2 regions of the Paenibacillus sp. SEL3 genome follow, and region 2 is predicted to be linked to the other one. Evidence: riboswitches for the same ligand, from Rfam matches in the RefSeq annotation. Region 2 holds a riboswitch; the other holds the start of a gene.
The links. A riboswitch is a leader RNA that binds a small molecule or an ion and turns the genes downstream of it on or off. The one in region 2 is predicted to bind cyclic di-GMP.

Region 1 (11,049 bases), 890 kb from region 2:
CTGTTCTCCATAGAAGATCCCCCAGTCTCTCATAAAATCCAGCAACGGCCTTAACGTATCTCCTAACGGGGTAAGCGAGTATTCCACACGCGGTGGGTTCTCATTATAAATTTCACGGTGCACAATGCCATCTCTCTCCAATTCGCGCAACTGCAAGGTTAGCATCCGCTGTGTAATATTGGGCAAGGTCCGTCGAATTTCGTTATAGCGCCGCGGTCCTGTGGTCAAATGATACAAGATGACTCCCTTCCATTTGCCGCCTATAACCCCGACGGTTTTCGCTACCGGACATCCAAAATTAACGCTAACTGCATGTTCCATCTCCTGTGCCATGTATACCCTTCTTTCTGTAGAATGTGTAAACCAATAGCCCCAGACGTATGACAAGGAACAAATATGTGCGTACTTGTTCCCTGCAAAAACTTTCTATATGATAACTATATATTCGATATCAGCTCTCATTATAGTAGCAGAAAACCCATAGAGCACCAACTAAACCCATACCCAAAGGAGTACATTTTATGTCTAATACATCAGCTAAAAAACAGGAAATTCTGGACGCCTTTCTGTTCAGGCACGCCACGAAAGAATTTGATCCCAATCGCATCATACCGGAAGAGGATTTTCAGTTCATTCTCGAAACCGGGCGACTTTCTCCAAGCTCCGTCGGTTTTGAACCATGGCAGTTTGTAGTTGTACAAAATCAGGCATTAAGAGAAAAGCTGGCTGCGGTTTCCAGCGGTGGTCAAAAGCAGATTCCTGCGGCTAGCCACGTCATCCTGATTTTGGCGCGCAAGGATGTTCGTTATGATTCTCCTTACGTGGAGTATATGTATAAAGAGGTTAAGGGTATGTCTGAGGAGGAATTTGCCTCACTGCCAGGTCGCTATAAGATTTTCCAGGGTGAAAGTCAACACCTGCTGGAAAACGAACGCACCCTATTTGACTGGGCTTCCAAGCAAACCTATATTGCCTTAGGCAATATGATGACCGCGGCGGCTCAGATCGGTATTGACTCCTGTCCGATTGAGGGTTTTAACTACGATCAGGTGCATGCCATTTTGGAGGAAGAAGGACTGCTGGAGAACGGGCTGCTCGATATTTCAGTCATTGCTGCCTTCGGTTATCGCGCTCATGAACCCAAACGTGAAAAATCCAGACAACCCCTGGAAAAGGTCACACGCTGGATTCTGTAATCTAATATCCCGATTCTCTCCCAAACGATGAACATTGAAGCATCAAAAAAGCGGGCTTGCGGCACTTCATCTGAATGATGAACCTACCACAGCCCGTCTTTTTTAGGTCACTTCAATTTCTATTAAAATCCCCTTGGAAGCCAGGTTATCCAGGCACTCCTTCATATACTCATCGTCATGCTCCACATATGCACCCGCGCCTGCCAGTTCCTCACCCAGCTCTGCCTCCCAAGGCTCACACTGCTTACCGCGATACAAAGGCTGTTCCCATAGTGGGTCAACATTGTACCCTCTGCTTTTCATTTCGTCCATAATGAGCCTATGATAGCGCACCAGCAGCATGGGGTGATAATCGAACACATAATTCACCGTGGCGTGTGGCTTGCCCCACCCATTCCCGCGCAGGGCACAGCACTCACGATGTTGCCCCAGCAGTTGCGGACGGGGTAACTTGTCGATTAAATGTTCATGCCAAAGCCTCATGCTTCCACAACCCTATCTGTAGCTTTTTCTGATCTATTGGATTAGCATACGGATACCTGTCAGCACAATGCCGATCAGGAAGCCTGTAACTGCGCCATTAATACGTATCCACTGCAAATCCTGTCCCAGTTTGTCCTCCATCAGTGCAATCAGGGATTTGTTATCCATTTTGTCTACATTTTCGCGCACCAAGTTACCAATCCGACTATGGTTGGCTTCCACCAGTCCAGTAATACCTTCCACAATTCGCACATTAATCTTGTCCAGCAGCTCGGTATTCCCTCTTAAATCAGTCAACATTCGATCCAATAGCGGTAAAATATAGGTCTGCACATAGCTTCCGTCTTCCATGTAGTCCAATAAGCGTATACGCAGTTCCTCCATTTTTCCCAGCACCGACGCATCACCTTCCCAGGCTTCAACAAGGCTATCCTTCCAGCCGTTCAACCCTTCCTGAACCGTATCTTTCGTCGCCAATCGGGTCACCTGTGTTCTTAGACCATCCAGCACGGCCTGACGGCGCGGGTGCTCTTCCCTTTGCAGTTCTGCTACCTGATCCAGCAAAAAATGACGAATCATTTCACCCATACGCTCTTCGTTCAGATAGCCGAGGAATGCGTTCAAGGCAAACTGCATCAGTCCGCTCACCTGCAAACCGCTGACAGCCTGCATACCTAAGGTACCCAGCGTATAGCCCGTTTCGGGTCGCAAAAGCCAGGACTCGGCTTGTTCCAGCGTGTAATCCAGCGCGCGGCGATCATAACCCTTCTCGCTGGTCTGACGAGCAAGCGCCTCCAGCAGCGGTCCGGCGTCAAAGTCAGTCATCTGCCGCTTGAGCTCTGCCACGATGACCGGAGCCAATTCCGCGAGCGGGAGCGACTGGACGAGCCGCTTGGCAAGAACATCTATGGATGCCGCCGCCTCCGGCGTGCGCAAACCTTTTTCCACACCACCCAGCACCAAATCGGCCAAACGAATATCTGCAATTTTAGACGCGATGCTGTCTTTGTTTAGCAAGTTATTTTCCACCGTACTCACCAAGGCATTTGTGAGCTTGTCCCTATTTTTAGGAAGCAGCGCGGTATGTGGTATCGGAATGCCTAGCGGATGACGGAACAAAGCAGTGACAGCGAACCAGTCCGCCAGTCCCCCTACAAGTCCTGCCTCAAAAGCTCCGGCTAACAAACGAGCCCAGCCATATTGCTGGAAGGGCAATGTGGCTGCAAAGCCTGCCCCTAGAATAACAAGCGACCAAGCCGCTGCGGTTTTCGTATTTTTGGGTTTTCCCATCCTGTAATCCTCCAAACTGACTGTCGAGTAAGTAAAGCACTATACCTGTATTACCCATCATATCATTGCCCGTGTCATTTCCAAAGTTGAAAGCACTCTTGATGAAACGCGTAAGGCCACTTTTTGCGTAATTTTTTATGCATATATCTCTCTTTTTTACATTCATGTTCGTGAACTAAATCACAACACTAGGCCCAAAATCTCATTTTTAATAATAAGCCTTACGAACCATTTTATCAGAACCAAGTCCTAAATTTCTTAAACCGAAAGGAGAAGTGAAGGGAAAAGTTGAATGGGCATGTAAGATATCTTTTTCAGCACTAATTCTATCTTTGACCCCAGAAAGGATTTGAATCCATGATGACCTCAGAATTCTTTCAACAATATTCGACCTTTTATACGGACGATCAGGTTAGATGTCCATAAGAGCGAGGCTTCTATAAAACTTACAAACATATTTTGATATATAGACATATTTCATGTGATAAAATAAACTTTTATATATAGTAAATCATGTTTAATCAGCCATTATATATTGGTTAAATCAAACCAAGATAAGCTAGATAAAATTGCTTCTTTGTAAAGGAATTGAATATGACAACAGACCAAAAAAACAACGAGGGCCTCTGGAACGGCGAACCTGTCGTAATTGTGCGCACTCCCTCCGCTTTTGCCAAGCAATCCCTTTTATATATTCAGGAATTAGGCTACTTCCAAAAAACTTCTGCTTTTACGGTGGAAAGAAAAGAACTCGCCTCTTTTTTGCTTGTTTTTACGTTGTCTGGTAAGGGAGAATTACTATACCGGGACAAGAAATATATTTTAAAGCCTCATGATTTGTTTTTTATTAATTGTGAGGAGTATGTGCAATATAGCACCTCCGGTCATGAAGCCTGGGAGTTTATCAGCTTATACCTGTACGGCAACCTGATCGGAAACTTTTACGAACAATTTGCCAAGCATAATAAACCGGTAATATCCATGCATAATCCGTATATTATATTGGACAAACTGCATGCTCTGATTTGTGGGCAGTCTGACAGAAGTCTTTCCGCTGAACTGCTAACGTCCAGGCTCATTGGTGAAATACTGATGTGCATCTTGCAGCATCCCTATGATCACCAGCATGTGAATGCTGAAACCCTCAGCGAAGTACGTCGGGTACAGCAATATTTGGATCAGTCCTACTGTGAGCGAATAACACTGGACTCGCTGGCAGACATGTTTGAATTAAACAAGTTTAATTTGGCTAAAAATTTCAAAAAGCAGATCGGTTTCTCTCCGATTGATTATCTCATTAATGTCCGTATCACGGCCGCTCAAAGCTGGCTTAAAACCAGTGACATGTCCATTGTGGATATCGCAAGGTACGTAGGTATTCCCAATACGAGCCATTTTATTAACCTGTTCAAGGAGCATGTAGGAGAAACACCTCATTCCTTCCGCAAGAAGTGGGGGAACCGTTCCAAGCTGTAAATGAGAGGTTACATGAAACCAGTTTGATAGATGATAGACGCACAAGCTATTCAAGTTAATGGCAAAGCTGTCGAAAGGCAGTGACGCAAAACTATAGGGCCTTCCTATCCGGATGGCAGCCAGCTACCAGATGAACGAGCTTTTTATTATGCCCTTTTTTACATAGATCCACCACAATTTGCTATGCCTATCTCGAAAAAAGCCCTGATCGCTATGATCAGGGCTTTTTTTCTATTGGGATAGTCATGTCAGCCTAGCATGCTGAATATACTAATTTCGAACGAAGCATTGCCATATTACGATGAATAGGAGAATCACTTGGAGCATGAGAACAAAAATAAATGTAATGATCATTGCCTTATTGCTCATTGTCCAAAGCTTTTTCAACGCAACACTGGCTTACGCAGATGCTCCAGCCCCAGAACTGCCGCAGAGTGCTGTATCCGATCCTACACATACCGTTACGGATACTGTATACGGTGTCCCAAACCTTGAACCTCCCAGGGAGATTCCTTCAAATACGCCCCCCTTCGTTCAAGGAGCAGTCAGTTCAAAATCTCAACATGATGCAACTCCGCAGAGCATACTAACGAAGTTGAGCCTGACCGACGAATCAGGGCATGTCATTGATGCAGTATATAGTCCCGACAGCCAATTCGACATCGGATCAGCCATCCAACTAGGCTATGAATGGGAGCTTCCTGACAATACCTATAAGTCAGGAGACACTTTCACCTTTCACTTACCAGAACAGTTTGTCATCTACACTGATATCTCATCTCCGTTAGTCACTACCGACGGAACCGTGGGATACTTCACAGTAGATCGTCAGGGCAAGGTGATCATGACCTTTAACCCATATGTAGAGACTCATTCCAATGTCAGCGGCAAACTGCAAATCAAAACCGAGTTTACAAAAGAAATAGTGAAAGGTAGTACAGAGGTCATCATTGCGATTCCGATCAAAGGCGGGGTGCAAACGGTCATCGTGAATGTAAAGCCCCAGTCAGGGCCGTCCCTAAGCAAACAAGGGAAACTAGCTGGCACAAATCAGATCGACTGGACCATTGATGTGAACAAACAGCTAAACACCGTAAAGCATGCCTTCATCACCGATCCAATTCCTTTAGGACTGGAACTCAGAAGAGACTCTATCCGGCTCTATCATCTCCAAGTCAATATCGACGGATCGACCGTTGTTCGAGACCTAGTAAATGCGAGTGAATATGCCATTGAAGCAGATCAGGCCGGGACAGGGTTTGTGATTCGTTTTCAAGACGATAGCATGAACACGGCCTACCAGATTCAATATTCCACGCGCATTACTGGCGACGAAACTCGTTTTTCCAACACAGCAACGCTTTCAGGAGATGCGATAGAGAACGTTGCTGCTACCGGTACTGTTCAGGTAGAACGTGGTGAGTTTTTGTCCAAAAAGGTTGAAAAATATGATCATGCCACACAAACACTCTCGTGGGCCATACGATACAACTTCGGCGAGACAAAAATCCCCGAAGCCAAAGCTCTTTTAATTGATCATTTCAACAAAACTCAAGAATTGCTACCCGGTTCCTTGAAAGTATTTAAAGGAAACACGCTGGAGGAACTCCCATCGTGGGCGTATACTGTCATCCCAGTTGATTATCCGGACCGCAACGGCTTCAAACTTCAATTTAACTTTGACGTAGATTCAGCCTATACCATCCGATACCAGACTCAAGCCAGAGGCCGTGTCTATGAAAATGGAAAAGTTATAAACATCATAACCTCAGATGGAATCCAGAAGATCGTATCGACAGAAATCACAAGCGGAGTTATGACTAAAATGTATGACACACCCAATTACAACACCAAAATCATACCTTGGGTGATTACCATTAATACAGACTTGTACACCATGAAAAATATTGTCATTCACGATGTGTTTCCAAACGGGGGCTTGGCCTTGTTGCCGGACACCCTGAAAATTCAAACTGTTGACGGAACAACGGAGCTACGTGCCCCCACGGATTATGAGCTGATTCCGCTATCACAGGACTATAAACAAGGATTTACGCTCAAATTTCATAAAACCATTCATAAAGCTTATACGATCAAGTATTCAACCACCTATAACAATGACTGGAAAACGGATACGACGAAGCCTGAGTTTCGTAATAAATCCATTATAGAATACCAGTTTGAAGACGGAGAAACATCATCGCATGCCGTGGAGTGCCCGATCTGGCCGGACTTTATGACACAACGAAACGGTGCCAAGCAAGGAAGCTATAATGCGACCTCCAAGCTCATTACCTGGGACATTAAAGCCAACTACAATCGCAAGATCCTAAACCACGCGGAAGTGAGAGACCCCTTGCTGCAAGGTCAGAAGTTACTGCCCGGCTCCGTGAAAGTACACGATATGACCTTGCTGGGATGGTGGGATGGCGTACAAAAAGGGGCTGAAATCCCGGCAGATCAATACACCATTATCCCTCCCTCCGAGCAAAATGGGAATGAATTGCGTATCCAGTTCAAGGAGCAGATACAGACTCCCTACTGGATTACCTTTCAAACTTCATTGGAAGGAGAACTGATTGACAAGGAAATTCATAATCAAGCCCTTCTACTGGATGGACAAAAAACAGTCTCCAAATGGGCAGCGCAAGTCACGGTACCTCATGGTGGAGAATATGTATCTAAAGTCGGTACACAAAATGGAAATAAGATCGACTGGAGCATCCGCATCAATGAAGGACAGTCACATGTATCCAACGCTAAAATTATAGATCAGCCTAGCAGCAATCAAATCTTAATCGAGGATTCCTTTCATTTGTACTCTACAATCATCGCTGCCAACGGAAATACCACCAAGGGCACCGAGTTGATTAGAAACCAAGATTACAAGCTGTATATCAAAACAGATGCTCAAGGCCAGCAAACTTTTGAACTTGCTTTTGCCAAGGATATTTCCTCTGCTTTTATTCTTGAATACCAATCATTCATTCATGCTGAGGACAAAGCCAAAGTGAGTAATAAGGTTGCCTTTGAGGGGGATCGCTTGACGACAGAGATACGGGAAACCAGCCAGGAAATCATCGTACGAACGTCTTCCGGCTCCGGTTCCGGCGGGGGTGTGACCGAAAGTCTTGAGTTGACCAAGGTAGACCAGGATATGCCTGAGAAGGTACTGCCTGGCGCACAGTTTGCACTCTATGATAAAGGTCAAAAAAGAGCCCCTCTCATTCAGACCACCAATCAGGAAGGCAAAATCATCTTTTCCTCCTTGCTTCATGACGATTACATCTTGGAGGAATTGGCAGCACCGGAGGGCTATAAAATCACCGAGAGCAAGCTTGAGATCAAAATAGACGCAACACTGCGACAAAGCTCTGGTGTAAAAAAGATTGTGATCACCAACCGTAAAGAAAAGAAAAACGAACCAGGAACGCCTACTCATCCAGACCCGTCACCCCCGTCTGGAGGCTCAGGTAAGAAACATGACAGAGATCCGGAAATACCCGATACTCCGTCTGTAACCGTTCCTCCGTCATTCCCAATGTCTCCGGAGGACATAGCCCTTCTACAGGAGGAACCTGCACCTATACCGCCGGAGCCGCCAGCCGTCATGCCTCATCAAGATCCTTCTCCTCCGGTGGATTCGAAAGACGATCCCAAACCTAAGATCCGTGTCAAGGTTCCCGGGAAAGAGCCAGAAGAGCCAGAGGATCCACCTGCGGTACATCAGTTGCCCCAAACAGGTGAAAGCAGCCCCGTTCCGTTCTATTTGACAGGCATAGCGTTGGTTATGTGGGGCGTATTGTTGAAATTCACACGGACGAACAAAAAATAAAATGGATCACCTGCCCTGATCTCTCGCCTCATTCCATTTCCGATTGGAATGAGCCGGGAATGGGGCATTTTTCAAAAAAATATGTATAATCCGTACTTTGCTTAGGGGAGGCGAGATTGCTGAGTCTGCGTAAACTTTCCTACGTATTTATTTTGTTAGGCTTACTTTTTATTTTGTTTCCTAAAGCGACGGAATGGAATGAGGATCGGGAACAAAGCAAGCTATTAAAAGCAGCAGAACTACCATCAGGAAAAAGCGATGCGCTATGGCCCCCCAGTCTTACGGACAGCTATGCTCGCTTGTCCACTACTCTTACGGAAGTCCCGGCTCGTGAAGCACGACAAAATACTTCCACACCCCCTGTTACCATTGGAAGCGCTAATGAACAAACTCCCATAGCCACTATTAGTATAAGTCGTATTGCTTTAAAGCTCCCTGTATTGGAAGGCGCAACGAGGATAAATATGAGACACGCGGCTGTACATATGCCGGAAACGGGGACGCTGGGACAGGCGGGGAATGCCGCCGTTGCTGCTCATCGAGCCCGCACCTCTGGACGTTTATTTAATCGTCTAAATGAATTGAAGATCGGGGATAAGATTGTTGTTAACACTCGGGGTAACCAATATGTATATAGCGTTTATAGCCTGAAGATGGTCGATCCTACGGACGTGTCTGTTCTGAAAAGCTTCAAAAAACAAAAGCTGCTCACCCTGATTACATGTGACCCTCTCATAAATCCCACCCATCGTCTCATTGTTCAGGCCAAACTAAGCACCTAAAGCCATTAAAGCGCCTATTTTTATGAGTAAAAATAAATCAGGCGGGCCATTCCTGTTCATTTACAGAAATACACCCGCCAATGTTCACATTACGATTCAGTTGGATTCTTGGCAATCAACTTGAAATCATCAAAGTGGAATCCTGGTGCAACCACACAGGTTACCAGTACGGGCTCATCCCCAAGCGGACGTGCCGTTTGCCATACTGCTCCTGGGACGAGTGCTTGTGGATGCTGTCCTGCCTCCACATCTGCACCAACAATAATCACAGTTTCTTCACCAGGCTCTTCTCCGCTTCCACCCAATTTCAACTCTACAGGGCTTCCGCTATGATATAACCACAGCTCATCAGAATGGACCACATGCCACTCGGAGAACTCACCCGGATGCAGCAAGAAATACGTAGACGAAGCTGCAAAGCGCGGACCAGAATATACATCCGGCAATACAGGCTTCGGAATTTGAAAATTGGCCTTCCACATCTCTTTGTACCAGCCGCCTTCTGGATGGGGCTCCATGCCCAATGCCGTGACTAGCGGTGAAATAGCTTTCGTCATTGTCTAACCTTCCTTTACCCTAAATTCCTTCTTCCCTACTGTAAAACATAGCGTTGCTTTTGTCACGTTTCTCCCTTGGCTTGTCGGGGATCAATAATTTATGTGAAATTTAATAACATAAAAATACGGATGTTTACTCATTTTCATCATATAAATAATAGTTCACTAGTAAAAATCACACCAAAATACATTACACGTGAAGTTTTATGACATAAAATCTTGTTTTTTATTGTAAGCTTATAGTATCATGAGAGAAATTTTTAAATTCTAATAGAGCTTGGTCATGTCAATCCGTCTACTAAGCTATGTATCCAAGCCTAAAAGGGGTGAGCTCTCTGATCCAGTTTCGCAATGTCAACAAGCATTACGGTCACTTTCATGTACTCAAAGACATTAATCTTCAGATTAAGGAGGGCGAGGTCGTCGTCATCATCGGTCCCTCCGGCTCGGGTAAAAGCACCCTGCTTCGCTGCATCAATCGTCTGGAAACGATATCGGATGGGGAACTGATCGTTAACGAGATCCCTGTACATGACAAAAAGATTGATATTAATGCCTTCCGTCGCAATATCGGAATGGTGTTCCAGCATTTCAATCTGTATCCCCACAAAAAGGTAATTGAAAACATTGTACTGGCACCTATGAAGGTACTGGGCATCTCGAAAGAAGAAGCTACTCAAACAGCCATCACTTATCTAAAGCGCGTCGGAATCGAGGAAAAGGCACAGAGCTACCCCGCCCAATTGTCTGGTGGACAGCAGCAGCGGGTCGCGATCGCCCGCGGGCTCGCGATGAATCCAAAAATTATGTTGTTTGACGAGCCTACCTCAGCTCTTGATCCCGAAACGATCGGAGAGGTACTGGATGTTATGCGCTCGCTCGCCCATCAGGGCATCACAATGGTCATTGTCACTCATGAAATGGGCTTTGCACGTGAAGTGGCGGACCGCGTGATTTTTATGGACAAAGGACAGATTTTGGAAGACGGCCAACCTGCCGAATTTTTTCAGAATCCGGGTGAAGAACGGGCCCGCCTGTTCCTGAGCCGTCTGATTCATCATTAAACAGACTTACCAATGTAGCGTAAATCGAAAGGGGAATGTTCTGATGAGAAAAAGATTTCAATGGAGTACTTTGGTGCTGGTAGCTTTATCTTGTCTGCTCGTCTTGGCAGGCTGCGGAGGCAAAGAAGGAGCGGCAACGCCGGGAAATGAGCCGGCAGCAGCCAACGGACTGGAAGCGATCAAACAGCGTGGCAAACTAGTCATTGGTGTGAAATACGATACCAAGCTGTTCGGACTGAAAGACCCGGCTAGCGGAAAAGTAGAAGGTTTTGATATCGACATCGCCAAGGCTGTAGCCAAACATATTTTTGGCGATGAAACCAAACTTGAACTAAAAGAAGTCACGTCCAAAACACGAATCACCTT
Region 2 (11,049 bases):
TCCGTCAGCACGCAGCACATCATAGGAAGATACGCCTTCTGCCTGAAGCCAATTAATCTCTACCGCCCCATCCTGAACAGAGGCAGCCTTCACCCCTGTTGGAGCTGAAGCTGCGGTCTGATCTGTACTTTTTAATTCCAAAATATATTGTACCGCTTCGCCAGGGCCCAGCTTTTCTTCAAAATCAAGGGCAGGAGAAGCCTTGAGCCCTGATATGGAACGCTGTGCCTGACTGTAAGTGGAACCCGCTCCAAAACGTTCACCCGTGTACAAACCGGCATTCGGCATTGTCACCCGTACACGAACGGTCTGCGTGGTGGATTCGAAATTCACTAGATTTACCAGCAATTTGTTTGAAGTAGCGCCGCTACCTGCCAGCGGTTTAAGCTTGGACGTATCCACCGCACGCACATACACCATTTTATCCTTGGTATCCTCTGGATTCAGCACTGTATAAGTCAGAGGTTTCCCATGCGTGGCATAGGCTAGACTCAAGCGTCTCATGATCTTAACACGAGTGTCCTGTCCCTGCCCGAACGGATAAATTTCTGTGTTGGCCGGGTTATGACTTTGCAGATCGAAGCCTGTTTTAAACAGCGTATAATCTTTATAAAAAGCAGCGTGCTGGATAAACATATCGGCAAACCCAATTTGTGAACGCATAATCCGGTCGAATGCGGCTGCTTGTGGCTGACTAGCCCCGTAATCTGGATTATCTCGATGCGTATCATTGGTACCGAACTCCGTGTTCAGCATCTTCTTCGCCAGTCCGTCGCTCGAACCGCCGAAGGTTTTCAAATTTTGAATGAAGCTGCCCCCGCCCTCTTCATTATACGATTCACCGTAGGCGTGTCCGTTGGTCAGGTCGGTGACTTCCTCCAGCTGTTTACGCTGCGCCGGGTCTCGCTCCCATCCATCCGGATCACCGCATTTTTTCGTACCTCCGGTTTGATTTTTGCACGCCTTGGTAGAGTACGTCGGCCAGTAGGCCCAACCCGGCGCTACCGTTTTGAGATGCGGTGCCAATTGCTTCCCTTCCGTATTCAACCACTTAGCTACAGCCAGATTTACCGCCTTGGAGCGATTAAATAATCCAGGTTCGTTATCTACTTCATAATATTGAAGATAAGAACCGTATTTTTTTACATAATCGCGCAACTTTTGCTTGGCCGTTTCTGGCAGAGAACCATCTTTTTGCAGCTTGATATCACCTGTATATAAATACAAAGCAGACGATTGCATATTATACTGCTTTAACGTTTGATAGTAATCATCCACGTCTGTACATGCCTTGCCCACATTGCTGGCACAGGTGACCCTCATGACATTGCCACTATAAGCAATTCCCAGCCATTTGAGAACGTATGGTAAATGCTTAACTGCACCCTGATCATAATAAAATTCTTTATTGTTCACATTTGTTCCGGTCAGTATATATTTACCGTGTACCGGTTCGGTCGCAGGTGAAGCTAACGTCTCCAAGCTCAAGTCATCCCAAGTCCACCACACATTTTTATCTTCTGCAGAGGAGCAGTATAGGCAGCGCGCTGTCTTTAGCTTGAGTACGTTAACACCGCTTTGCAATTGCTCTTTGGGTATATACAGCTCGTAGTTGTTTTTGAAATTATAAGCACTCCCAGTACCGGATACTCCGGCAATCTGAATAATACCGGACAGCTGTTGATTTGAAAATACAGCCATTTGTGGGACTGCTTTGCCCGCATCTAAAATCCGAACACGGAATATCATACCATTGGGAGGAATCTGATTCAGCTTATACTGGAGTGTCAGTTCAGGGTTCGTGGACGCATTCAAACCGGGAGGAATATCTCCACTGCTGAGCAATACCGGAACTGTTGTACTCTCTTCTGCTACCGACAACGCTGACATTGCTCCTTTAGCAGATGATTCGGTAGAGGCAGCTGCTGTAGAAATGTCGATATTATCCCTGCCGACCACACCTTTGAATTCCGCTGAAGAGTCATCCCTCTGCCCCAGCTTCCATACTGGACTGGCAGCTGCTACTTTATCCGTCTGCAATTCTGCGCTTCTTGAAGGCGTGTATATAAACCAAGCGATCATCGCTATAGCTACGATCGCTAGTAGTCCAGATAAAACTACTGTATACCTATGGGATAACCACTTTTTTATCATATGATCGACCCTCTCTCCTCAAATTTTTGGACCGGGAAAGAGTATTAATCAAGGAAGAAACAAAGCGTTTCCGGGAATCACCGCTTTCGCTTCATGCTGACTTTCCCACATTAGACGTGCCATCGCGTCGCCTTTTTCATCATAGTATTCTACTTTTAAATCTACCATTTTGCCTGCTTCCAAAGTCATACTGCCTTTACGCTCTGTCCAGCTTTGTTTGAACCAGCTGTCAATCACCAACTTGCCGTCTACCCATACACGGATACCATCATCGGATATCGTGGTGAACGTATAGGTCTCGCTATATTGCGGTTTGATTTTACCCGTCCAGCGAACCGAGAACTGATCGGCATTCACCTTAGGGTCAGCGGCATTGGCACGCCAGTTGTAGTCCAGCTTGCTATCTGTACGGATCAAAACAGGACTTCCATTCAAATTCATATTGTTAAAATATTCGCCACGCAACCCGTTCACATATACCACATCAGGAACAGAAGGAGGAGTCGGGGCTGGGGGAACGATCACTACTGGCGGAGCCGGGATAGGCTCACTTTGTCCCTCGTCCGGTAAGGTCGGTATATCTGTCCCAGGTGGTTGAATCGTTTCCAATCCATTCTTCACATCATCCCGCGTCAAACTCCTCGAATCATTCATATAATCCTGAATTTGATTTGTTGTGTTATTCTCAGTCAGCATCTTGCCCCAAGTCATGGAATATACCCATTTAGGTTGAGCCTGCAGCACCTCAGAACTAGGCATCTCACCGTGCTCCCCAATGGCAATCGGCTTATTCCGTGCCAGCCCAAGCAGACCTTCGTAATGACTTTGCTTAAAATCATTGTTGTAAATATCTACTGCCAAGATGTCCACTCTGTCATCCCCCGGGTATTTCGGGGTGTACGGGACAGTATACGAATTGGGCGCATTCGGACTCCATACCCACAGCAGATTGTTCAATTGATGTGTGTTGGTAAAACGGTCGTACATGATATTCCATAGCTGATTGAAATTATTTTTGTTTCCCCACCAGAACCAGTCGCCATTCATCTCGTGGTAAGGTCTCCACAAAACCGGAACCCCTGCATCACGAAGCTGCTTTAACGATACAGCGACCTTATCCAGATCGGCAATGAGGAGGTTATACTGCGTAGTACCTGGGGTCACGTATTTGTTGAACTCTGTCTGACTTACTTTCGCCTGTACATTGGCCCAAGTCAGTGGCCTACCTGGTAGCGCTTCATGAAAAGTCATCGTCACAATACCACCGGATCTGTCCCAACGGATAGCACTATCGACGACATTTTTACGTTGCGCTGCTTCTGTAGCGTCAGATTGACCAGAGATAGCTCCCATCTCATAGCCGTGTACACCTACATATGCCTGACTGATTTTTTGGACCTTGTTACTTAATTCATCCGGACTTTCCAAATAATCATGCTGACCGGTGACTATTTTTTTCCCTGAGATGTTGAGTAAATAATTGTATAGTTCACGGGCCTGAATAGAAGCGTCCGAATTAACAGGTTGTAATGAAGCGGCATTCGCCACAGACAGAGAATCACCAAAACCGACGGGCAACAATGAAAAAAGTATAACAACGGGGAGTACATGACGTATCAGTCGATACAGAGGAATAAAATTGAATCTCACTTTCGCTCTTCCTTTCGGTAGCCAGGCTGCCATCCTTGTGGAAGGCCCTTTAGCTTTGCGTACCTGCCTTTCGACAGGGCTGCGTTTATCGTTGGAAGGAGTTTGGATTCCTTCTTACCCTAAGTATCGACTTTATTTTACCAAAATTTAATAGGTCATGTTCATGAATTTACAGGTTTTCGCCCAAATTCGACAGTTTGGGCCATGAATTTTCATGAATTTGTCTTTTTTTCGTTTTTACGAAAATAATTATGAGATAAATTGGTGACGGGAAATTTCATTCCAATCCATACAAAAGCGGACAATATCCTCTTCAACCAATTCAGAGCCAGTCTGCACCTCAATAAAATCCACATCGGTCACAGCCAAAATGCTATGCTTCGTCCCTTCAGGAATGCGGACTACATCACCAGCCTTTACTTTGTGTAGCTTCTCATTCAAAATAATTTCCGCTTCACCGCTAATAATGGTCCAGATTTCACTCCGTTTGAAATGAAGCTGGTAGCTGATATTTTTGCCTTTTCGTACGCGGATTCGTTTGGTCAATACCTCGTTACCCTCGTCATATTTGACATAATCCACAACCCGATACTGCCCCCAACGACGTTCTTCATACATTGGACGCTGATCATGAGCCTTGAGCACTTCTTTAATACGAGGACTTTCTGCCTTATTGGTCACAAGAATGCCATCCGGGCTAGCGGCTACAATCAGATCATTCGTTCCAATGATCGCCACAGGAATGTCCAACTCGTTAATAAGACTCGTATTGACGCAATCCTCCGTTACTACACCTCTGCCCACTTGTTGATTAGACATTTCTTCTGTGAGCGTATTCCAAGTACCTAAATCCTTCCAAAAACCATCATACGGAAGAACTACAATGTCCTTTTCCTTCTCGACTACTTCATAGTCAAAACTGATTTTTTCCAGAGATGCGTATTGCTTTTGCATTTCTTCATAATTCAGCGGCAATCCCTTGGATGCCAAGATATCCAGCAAATAACTTAATTTGAACGCAAAAACCCCGCAGTTCCATAGAGCATTGCGTTCAATCAGACGCTCCGCCTGCTCCCGGTCGGGTTTCTCTTGAAAATGGCTCACTTCGCGGTAGCCAGTGCTACCTTGGGTGGCATCGTTTTTCGGAATAATGTAACCATATTTCTCTGAAGGATAGGAAGGGACAACCCCGATTAATGCAAGCTTGCCTTCACTCTCCTGAAGCGTATGTTCCAGTTGGGCTACGGAGGCGAAGAAAGCATCCTCAACATAAGGATCTACAGGCAATATAACTACAATTTCATCAGGTGAAACACCTGCAATGGAATATAAATAAGTCGCTGTCAGCGCAATCGCAGGAAAGGTGTCTCTGCGTTCTGGCTCAACAATGATACGCGTATTCGGCCCAACCTGACTCTGGATCATTTCGACCTGTGCTCTCCCTGTCGCAATAAACGAGGATTCTGATAATCCGTTGTCTCCCAATTGTCTCCATACCCGCTGTACCATGGATTCCGAAGTCCCCTCCGGGCTCTCCAGTACCTTCAAAAATTGTTTGGAACGGGAATCGTTGGACAAAGGCCATAATCTTTTACCGGAACCACCAGACAAAAGTACGAGCTTCATAACTCTCCACTTCCTCTCTATAATGTATGGGTGATCGGATGGGGCAGGGTTGAGTAGTCCGCTACGGGCTGGATTTGATCTTACGATCGCTGTTGGACCGGGATTCATTCGATTATATAAAATCGTATATAGGTTTGAATCCCGGTCCAAAGGCGAAAGCTATCGCTTCTCCAGATTCAAATCCACCCCTGCGCTACTCAAAAATGCATCATGCCGATCATACCGTTTATTGCAAAAGGCGCGACCGGACATTATTAAGTCCGGTCAGCCTGTAAAGACGTGTGCGAGGCGCAGGCGCCTGGCGCTTTGATCGGAAGGAGCGGTCTCAACCGCGCCGCTCCTTCCGATACGCCCTTCCTACTCCCACCCCATAAGGTGGGAGATTAAAAATCGTGACTCTGTGCGATAAAAGCAGCGAAGCGGTCCATTTGAATCTGAAGAAGCGCTAGCGTTCGCCTTTGCAGTGGGATTCTTACCTTGGAATGTTTTATATAATCCAGAGAATCCCACTGCAACAGCGATCGGAAGATCAAATGGAACGCGTAGCGTCTCCCCACCGCCCACAGTCACTTTTTAATCTGTCACTTTTAAGCTTCCACTTTATCTCTGTTCCACCCACTCATCCGCGGACGCCCCACGGAATAGTATTCCAGCCCGGAGCCTTGAATCTGTTCCTCGGCGAATACGTTACGACCGTCAATTAGAACCGGTTTGCGCAGAAGGGAGGCCAGTTGTACGAGATCGACCTTTTTGAACTCTTCCCAATCGGTCAACAGGCACACAGCGTCGCTACCTTCGGCGGCTTGCTGTGGGGATGAGCACCACACAATATTCGGGTGATCCACGTGCTCCTTGAATTTATCCATCGCAATGGGATCATACAGTTTGACAATTGCGCCTGCCTGAATGAGTGTTTCTACGATTTCCAGTGCTGGAGCTTCGCGGATGTCGTCTGTATTTGGCTTGAAGGCGAGGCCCCAAATGCCAATCGACACACCGTTCAGTTGACCCAGCGATTCACGCAGCTTGGATACAATCATAAAGCGCTGGTCGGTATTCACCTCGACCACCGATTTCAACAACTTAAATTCATAGTCTACATTACCCGCAATTTGGATAAGCGCATTTGTGTCTTTTGGAAAGCAAGAGCCACCATACCCGATCCCTGCTTGTAGGAAAGAGGAGCCGATCCGTTTGTCCATACCCATGCCATCAGCCACACAGGTTACATCGGCGCCAACCTTTTCGCAAATATTAGCGATTTCGTTAATAAACGAAATTTTAGTTGCCAGGAACGCATTGGACGCGTATTTGATCATTTCAGCACTACGGATATCCGTCACATAGATTTTATCCGTGAACACCTGATGCAGAGTGACCATTGTTTCACGCAATCCAGTATTGTCCAAACCAATAATGATGCGATCCGGATGAAGCGTATCATTGATGGCTGAGCCTTCTCTCAGAAACTCCGGCGCAGATACGATATCGAAAGACAAACTCGTGTGACGAGCCAATACGTCCTTAATCTTTTCGTTCGTTCCGACAGGTACAGTACTCTTGGTCATAATAATCTTATACCCGTTCATGGCTTTCCCAACATCAGCAGCCGCCTGTTCAATGTAGGACAAGTTCGCCTCGCCGTTAGCCAGAGAAGGCGTACCTACCGCCAAAATGACGATATCCGAGCGGCGTACCGCATCAGCCAAATCCGAAGTAAACTCCAATCGACCTGCTTCCAGATTCAGCGCGATCAATTCCTCAATACCCGGTTCATAAATCGGAGATTCTGCCCGGTTCAACATGTCGATTTTGTACTGCTCCAGATCGACACAAATCACCTCATTACCTTTTTGCGCAAAACATACACCCGAGACGAGCCCAACGTATCCAGTACCAATTACAGCCAGCTTCATTCCGTTCATCCTCCTTTTAGAAAGTTCACATAGGCTTGTTCTACATACTTTTTCAGTTGATCCTTGAAGTTATCTTCATCAAATTTGCGGGCATGGGTAATGATATCGTCCACATTCCATGCATGCTGCTCGACCTTTGCGACGGCCTCTAGCACATCCTCTACTTGATGCTTGCGGAAAAATACGCCGTTCACATGAGGAACAATCGTATCCAGCGCTCCCCCACCCTGAAAAGCGATAACAGGCCGTCCGGCCGCATTCGCCTCCAAAGGCGTAATACCGAAGTCCTCTTCGCCCGGAAAAACGAGCGCTCGGCATTCTGCCATCAGCTTGTTAACCTCTTCGTCCTCAAGCCTGCCGAGGAACTCAATGTTCGGGGCAGCCATACCTTCGAGTCGTTTACGATCTGGTCCTTCACCCACAATGCGCAGCTTGAGACCGTTACGTTTGAATGCTTCGATCGCGAGATCGATGCGCTTGTAGGACACCAATCGGGATACGATCAGGTAATAGTCACCGATGTTTGTAGCGCGTTTAAAACGGGATGTATTAATAGGTGGGAAAATGACATCCGAATCCCTTTGGTAATAGTGCAAAATTCTTCTTTTAACAACCGAAGAGTTGGCGACAAACTGGTCTACGTTGCGCGAAGTTTTGGCATCCCATGTTTTCAACCGGTTCATGTACAGCTTTAGCATGTTTTTGAGCAGGTTGGATTTGGACTGCCGGGCCATATATGTATCGTAATCCCAGGCAAACCGCATCGGTGTGTGACAATAACAAATGTGAAACGTATGTTTGGGTACCTGGATGCTTTTCATAAATGCACTGCTGGAGCTTAAAACAATATCGAAATCCCTAAAATCAAAATCACGGATAGCGATGGGATATAGCGGCAGCACTCCTTTGAAGTTGGCCTTCACTCCTGGGACTTTTTGTAGCCAAGTGGCTCTAATATCCGCATCTTTCAAGTTACGCGACAGGCGGTCGTCGCTGAACACCGTTGTGAAGATAGGAGCCTCCGGATACATATCGTGGAATACCTCTACTACCCTTTCCGCTCCGCCCATTTGGATTAAGTAATCGTGTGCTATCGCTATTTTCATCTAAATCATCCTTTAACGCGAATGTCGGTCAGACTCCTGCCAACAAACCCTTATAGTAATGAACTATATCCTTAACTGTGTTCTCGATGACAAAATGCTTCTTGACCCGTTCCATCCCTCTCTCACCCATCTGCTGACGTTCCTGTGGATGCTCCAACATCCAGCGGATGGCTTCTTCCAGCTTAGCCGGGTCACCCGGTTCAATAAGTAGCCCGGTTTCATGGGGTACCACCGTTTCCTTGGGTCCACCCTCATTGGAAGCAATCACTGGGAGACCAGCAGCCATGCCTTCAATAATGACCTGACCGAATGGTTCTGGTGTAATAGAGGTATGAATCAGTAAATCACAACGCTGCATCAGGCCTTGAATGTCATCGACGTGCCCCAGCAGATTGACATTAGCCAACCCGTATTCGCGCATCGTGGACTCTAATCGTTGCTTGTATTCCTCTTCTCCGAACAATGCATCTCCAGCCAGCCAGAATTTCACGCGCTGATCTGGTAAAAAGGAACGTGCCGCTTCCAGTAAAATATGTTGTCCCTTCCATTCCGCCAATCTGCCGACCAATACGACGTTAAACGAGTCATCACCACGTGAATGCGCAGCCGTGTCACGTGCTGTAATTGCTTTGGCAAAAGCGGAATAAACGACGAGCGTCTTTTTGTCCGGGGGTAACTCCAATGCACTCAGCGTGGACTTGGAATTGGCAATCACTCCGTTGGGCAAAAAGCGGGACATCAGCCGAATCCCTTTGGCTACAATCGGCTTCAGATACGGCGGACCGATGTGATCACGGATATGCCAGATCAAGGGCAGCTTCGCCGATTTGGCAGCTACTGTACCATACAGTGCAGACTTGAGCGAGTTCGTGTGAACGCACACGACCTTTTCCTCACGCAGCAAGGGCGCAAGTTTTCTACCGTATGCCAGCAAACGAAAAGCTGCTGCAGGCGCACCTAGATTCACGGCGTTCCGTCCCCGATTGCGAATCGAATCGTCCAATGGAACGATGCGCACATCAATATCACGCTGCCGAAGCCGATCTGCCAAATCGCCCTCCTCTGCCAAAATAACGAGCGGGTCGATATGTTCCCCGATATTCGTCAGTATGTTATACAAAGCGACTTCGCCGCCGCTCCATCTTGCCGTATGGTCAATATAAGCTACTCTCATCATTTTGCCGCCGCCTTTCTGTCAAGGACCTGTCGGAACACCTCTTCCACCTGCTCCGCTACATGTCCCCATGTATATCTGCTCAGGACATGGTCCCGGCATTCCCTTGCATTCGGTAGAAGTTCACGATGATCCAGCACACGCAGCAATCCTTCAGCAATGGCTTCACTGTCCGTTCCCTGGAACAATAGCTCGGGACGGAATCCTCTTAAAATTTCCTTGCTACCGCCCACAGGAGTGGCCAGCACTGGCAGTCCCGAAGCCATTGCCTCCACCGTGATCAGACCGAAACCTTCCAGCGCCTGTGTAGGTACGACGAACAAATTCGATGCTTGATGGTACAGTGGAAGCTCCTCATCCGACACATAACCGAGCAACCTTACATGGTTATGAAGATTGTATTCCGCTACCTTGGAAGCCAATTCCTCCATCAAGGGGCCCTTCCCTCCAATCAGCAGCAGATGATCAGGATGACGCTCGGTTACTCGTCGCCATGCTTCGAGTAGCTGTAGCAGTCCCATTCGATTAACAAGACGACGAACGGTTAGCACAATCGTCGCGTTTTGCGGCAAATTCAGGCGCTCTCGTACTGCTCCCCGATCCTCTGCTGGGTGGAACCTTTCTACATTCGCCGCTCCGGGAATAATGTGAATTTTGCTGAGTGGAACCTTATAGTGCTCATGCAAAATATCCCGAAAAGTCTCGCTTAGCACTATAAATTTATCCGACAGACCGTAGGCCTTCATTTCAATGGATTTAGCCAACGTCGTTTTTAGAAAATGCTTGATACCCTGTCCTTCAATCTTCATTTCCTCCGTCCACGGTCCGTGAAAAGTGGTAACTACCGGGATTCCTCTTTTTTTCGCCTCCAGCGCTGGCCCGACACTATAGGGAGCAAAATGGGAATACAATATATCCATTGGTTGCTTGTCGAACAACTCTGCTGCATATTTTTGCATTAGCTCCCGGCGCTTCCAGATGGATTGCTGCTTGCTGCCAATCGTATGAATCCGAATACGGTCGGGCGCTTGCGGCTGCTCGTCACTACAGATTAGAGCATCCAACGTATTGCGCTCTAACGTAAGCTGCTCACAGATCGATTGGAAATATGTGTTGAGGCCTCCTGGCTGCAAAGACGGCCAGCTCAACCCCGTTGCCGCAATACGAAATCCGTTATTGTACGACATAGCTGGTTTCTCCTTTCTGCTCGGTATGTCCGTCATCCACGATTTCTATCTTTTTTCGCCGCTTGGTTAGCTCATAATGCTTGAAGCAGACGAGAAACTCATACATCACCCAGAAAACGGCTACGGCAAAACCCGCCAATCCCTTGCGGTATAAGCCTTGGACAAAATACTTCTGCACAAAGCGGGCAGGAGGCCGCCACAACAGTCTGGTCATCCGAAAGGATCTTCCTTTGTTA

Region 1: it holds a riboswitch for cyclic di-GMP, as region 2 does, so the genes downstream of both, ACYCS5_RS16955 (collagen binding domain-containing protein) here and ACYCS5_RS21000 (glycosyl hydrolase) in region 2, are expected to answer to the same signal.

What each region holds. Positions count from the first base shown of each region.
Region 1 is NZ_CM137725.1:3,666,730-3,677,778, reverse strand. It holds gene ACYCS5_RS16980 (winged helix-turn-helix transcriptional regulator) at 1-333, opposite strand, end outside; gene ACYCS5_RS16975 (NAD(P)H-dependent oxidoreductase) at 522-1,196, shown strand; gene ACYCS5_RS16970 (TIGR02328 family protein) at 1,299-1,679, opposite strand; gene ACYCS5_RS16965 (DUF445 domain-containing protein) at 1,713-2,969, opposite strand; gene ACYCS5_RS16960 (AraC family transcriptional regulator) at 3,564-4,445, shown strand; cyclic di-GMP riboswitch class I at 4,496-4,576, shown strand; gene ACYCS5_RS16955 (collagen binding domain-containing protein) at 4,771-8,280, shown strand; gene ACYCS5_RS16950 (class D sortase) at 8,397-9,062, shown strand; gene ACYCS5_RS16945 (cupin domain-containing protein) at 9,152-9,619, opposite strand; gene ACYCS5_RS16940 (amino acid ABC transporter ATP-binding protein) at 9,925-10,683, shown strand; gene ACYCS5_RS16935 (transporter substrate-binding domain-containing protein) at 10,727-11,049, shown strand, end outside.
Region 2 is NZ_CM137725.1:4,557,785-4,568,833, reverse strand. It holds gene ACYCS5_RS21005 (hypothetical protein) at 1-2,154, opposite strand, end outside; gene ACYCS5_RS21000 (glycosyl hydrolase) at 2,203-3,804, opposite strand; cyclic di-GMP riboswitch class I at 3,818-3,898, opposite strand; gene ACYCS5_RS20995 (sugar phosphate nucleotidyltransferase) at 4,054-5,430, opposite strand; gene ACYCS5_RS20990 (UDP-glucose dehydrogenase family protein) at 6,018-7,346, opposite strand; gene ACYCS5_RS20985 (glycosyltransferase) at 7,352-8,452, opposite strand; gene ACYCS5_RS20980 (glycosyltransferase family 4 protein) at 8,481-9,629, opposite strand; gene ACYCS5_RS20975 (glycosyltransferase family 4 protein) at 9,626-10,813, opposite strand; gene ACYCS5_RS20970 (glycosyltransferase family 2 protein) at 10,800-11,049, opposite strand, start outside.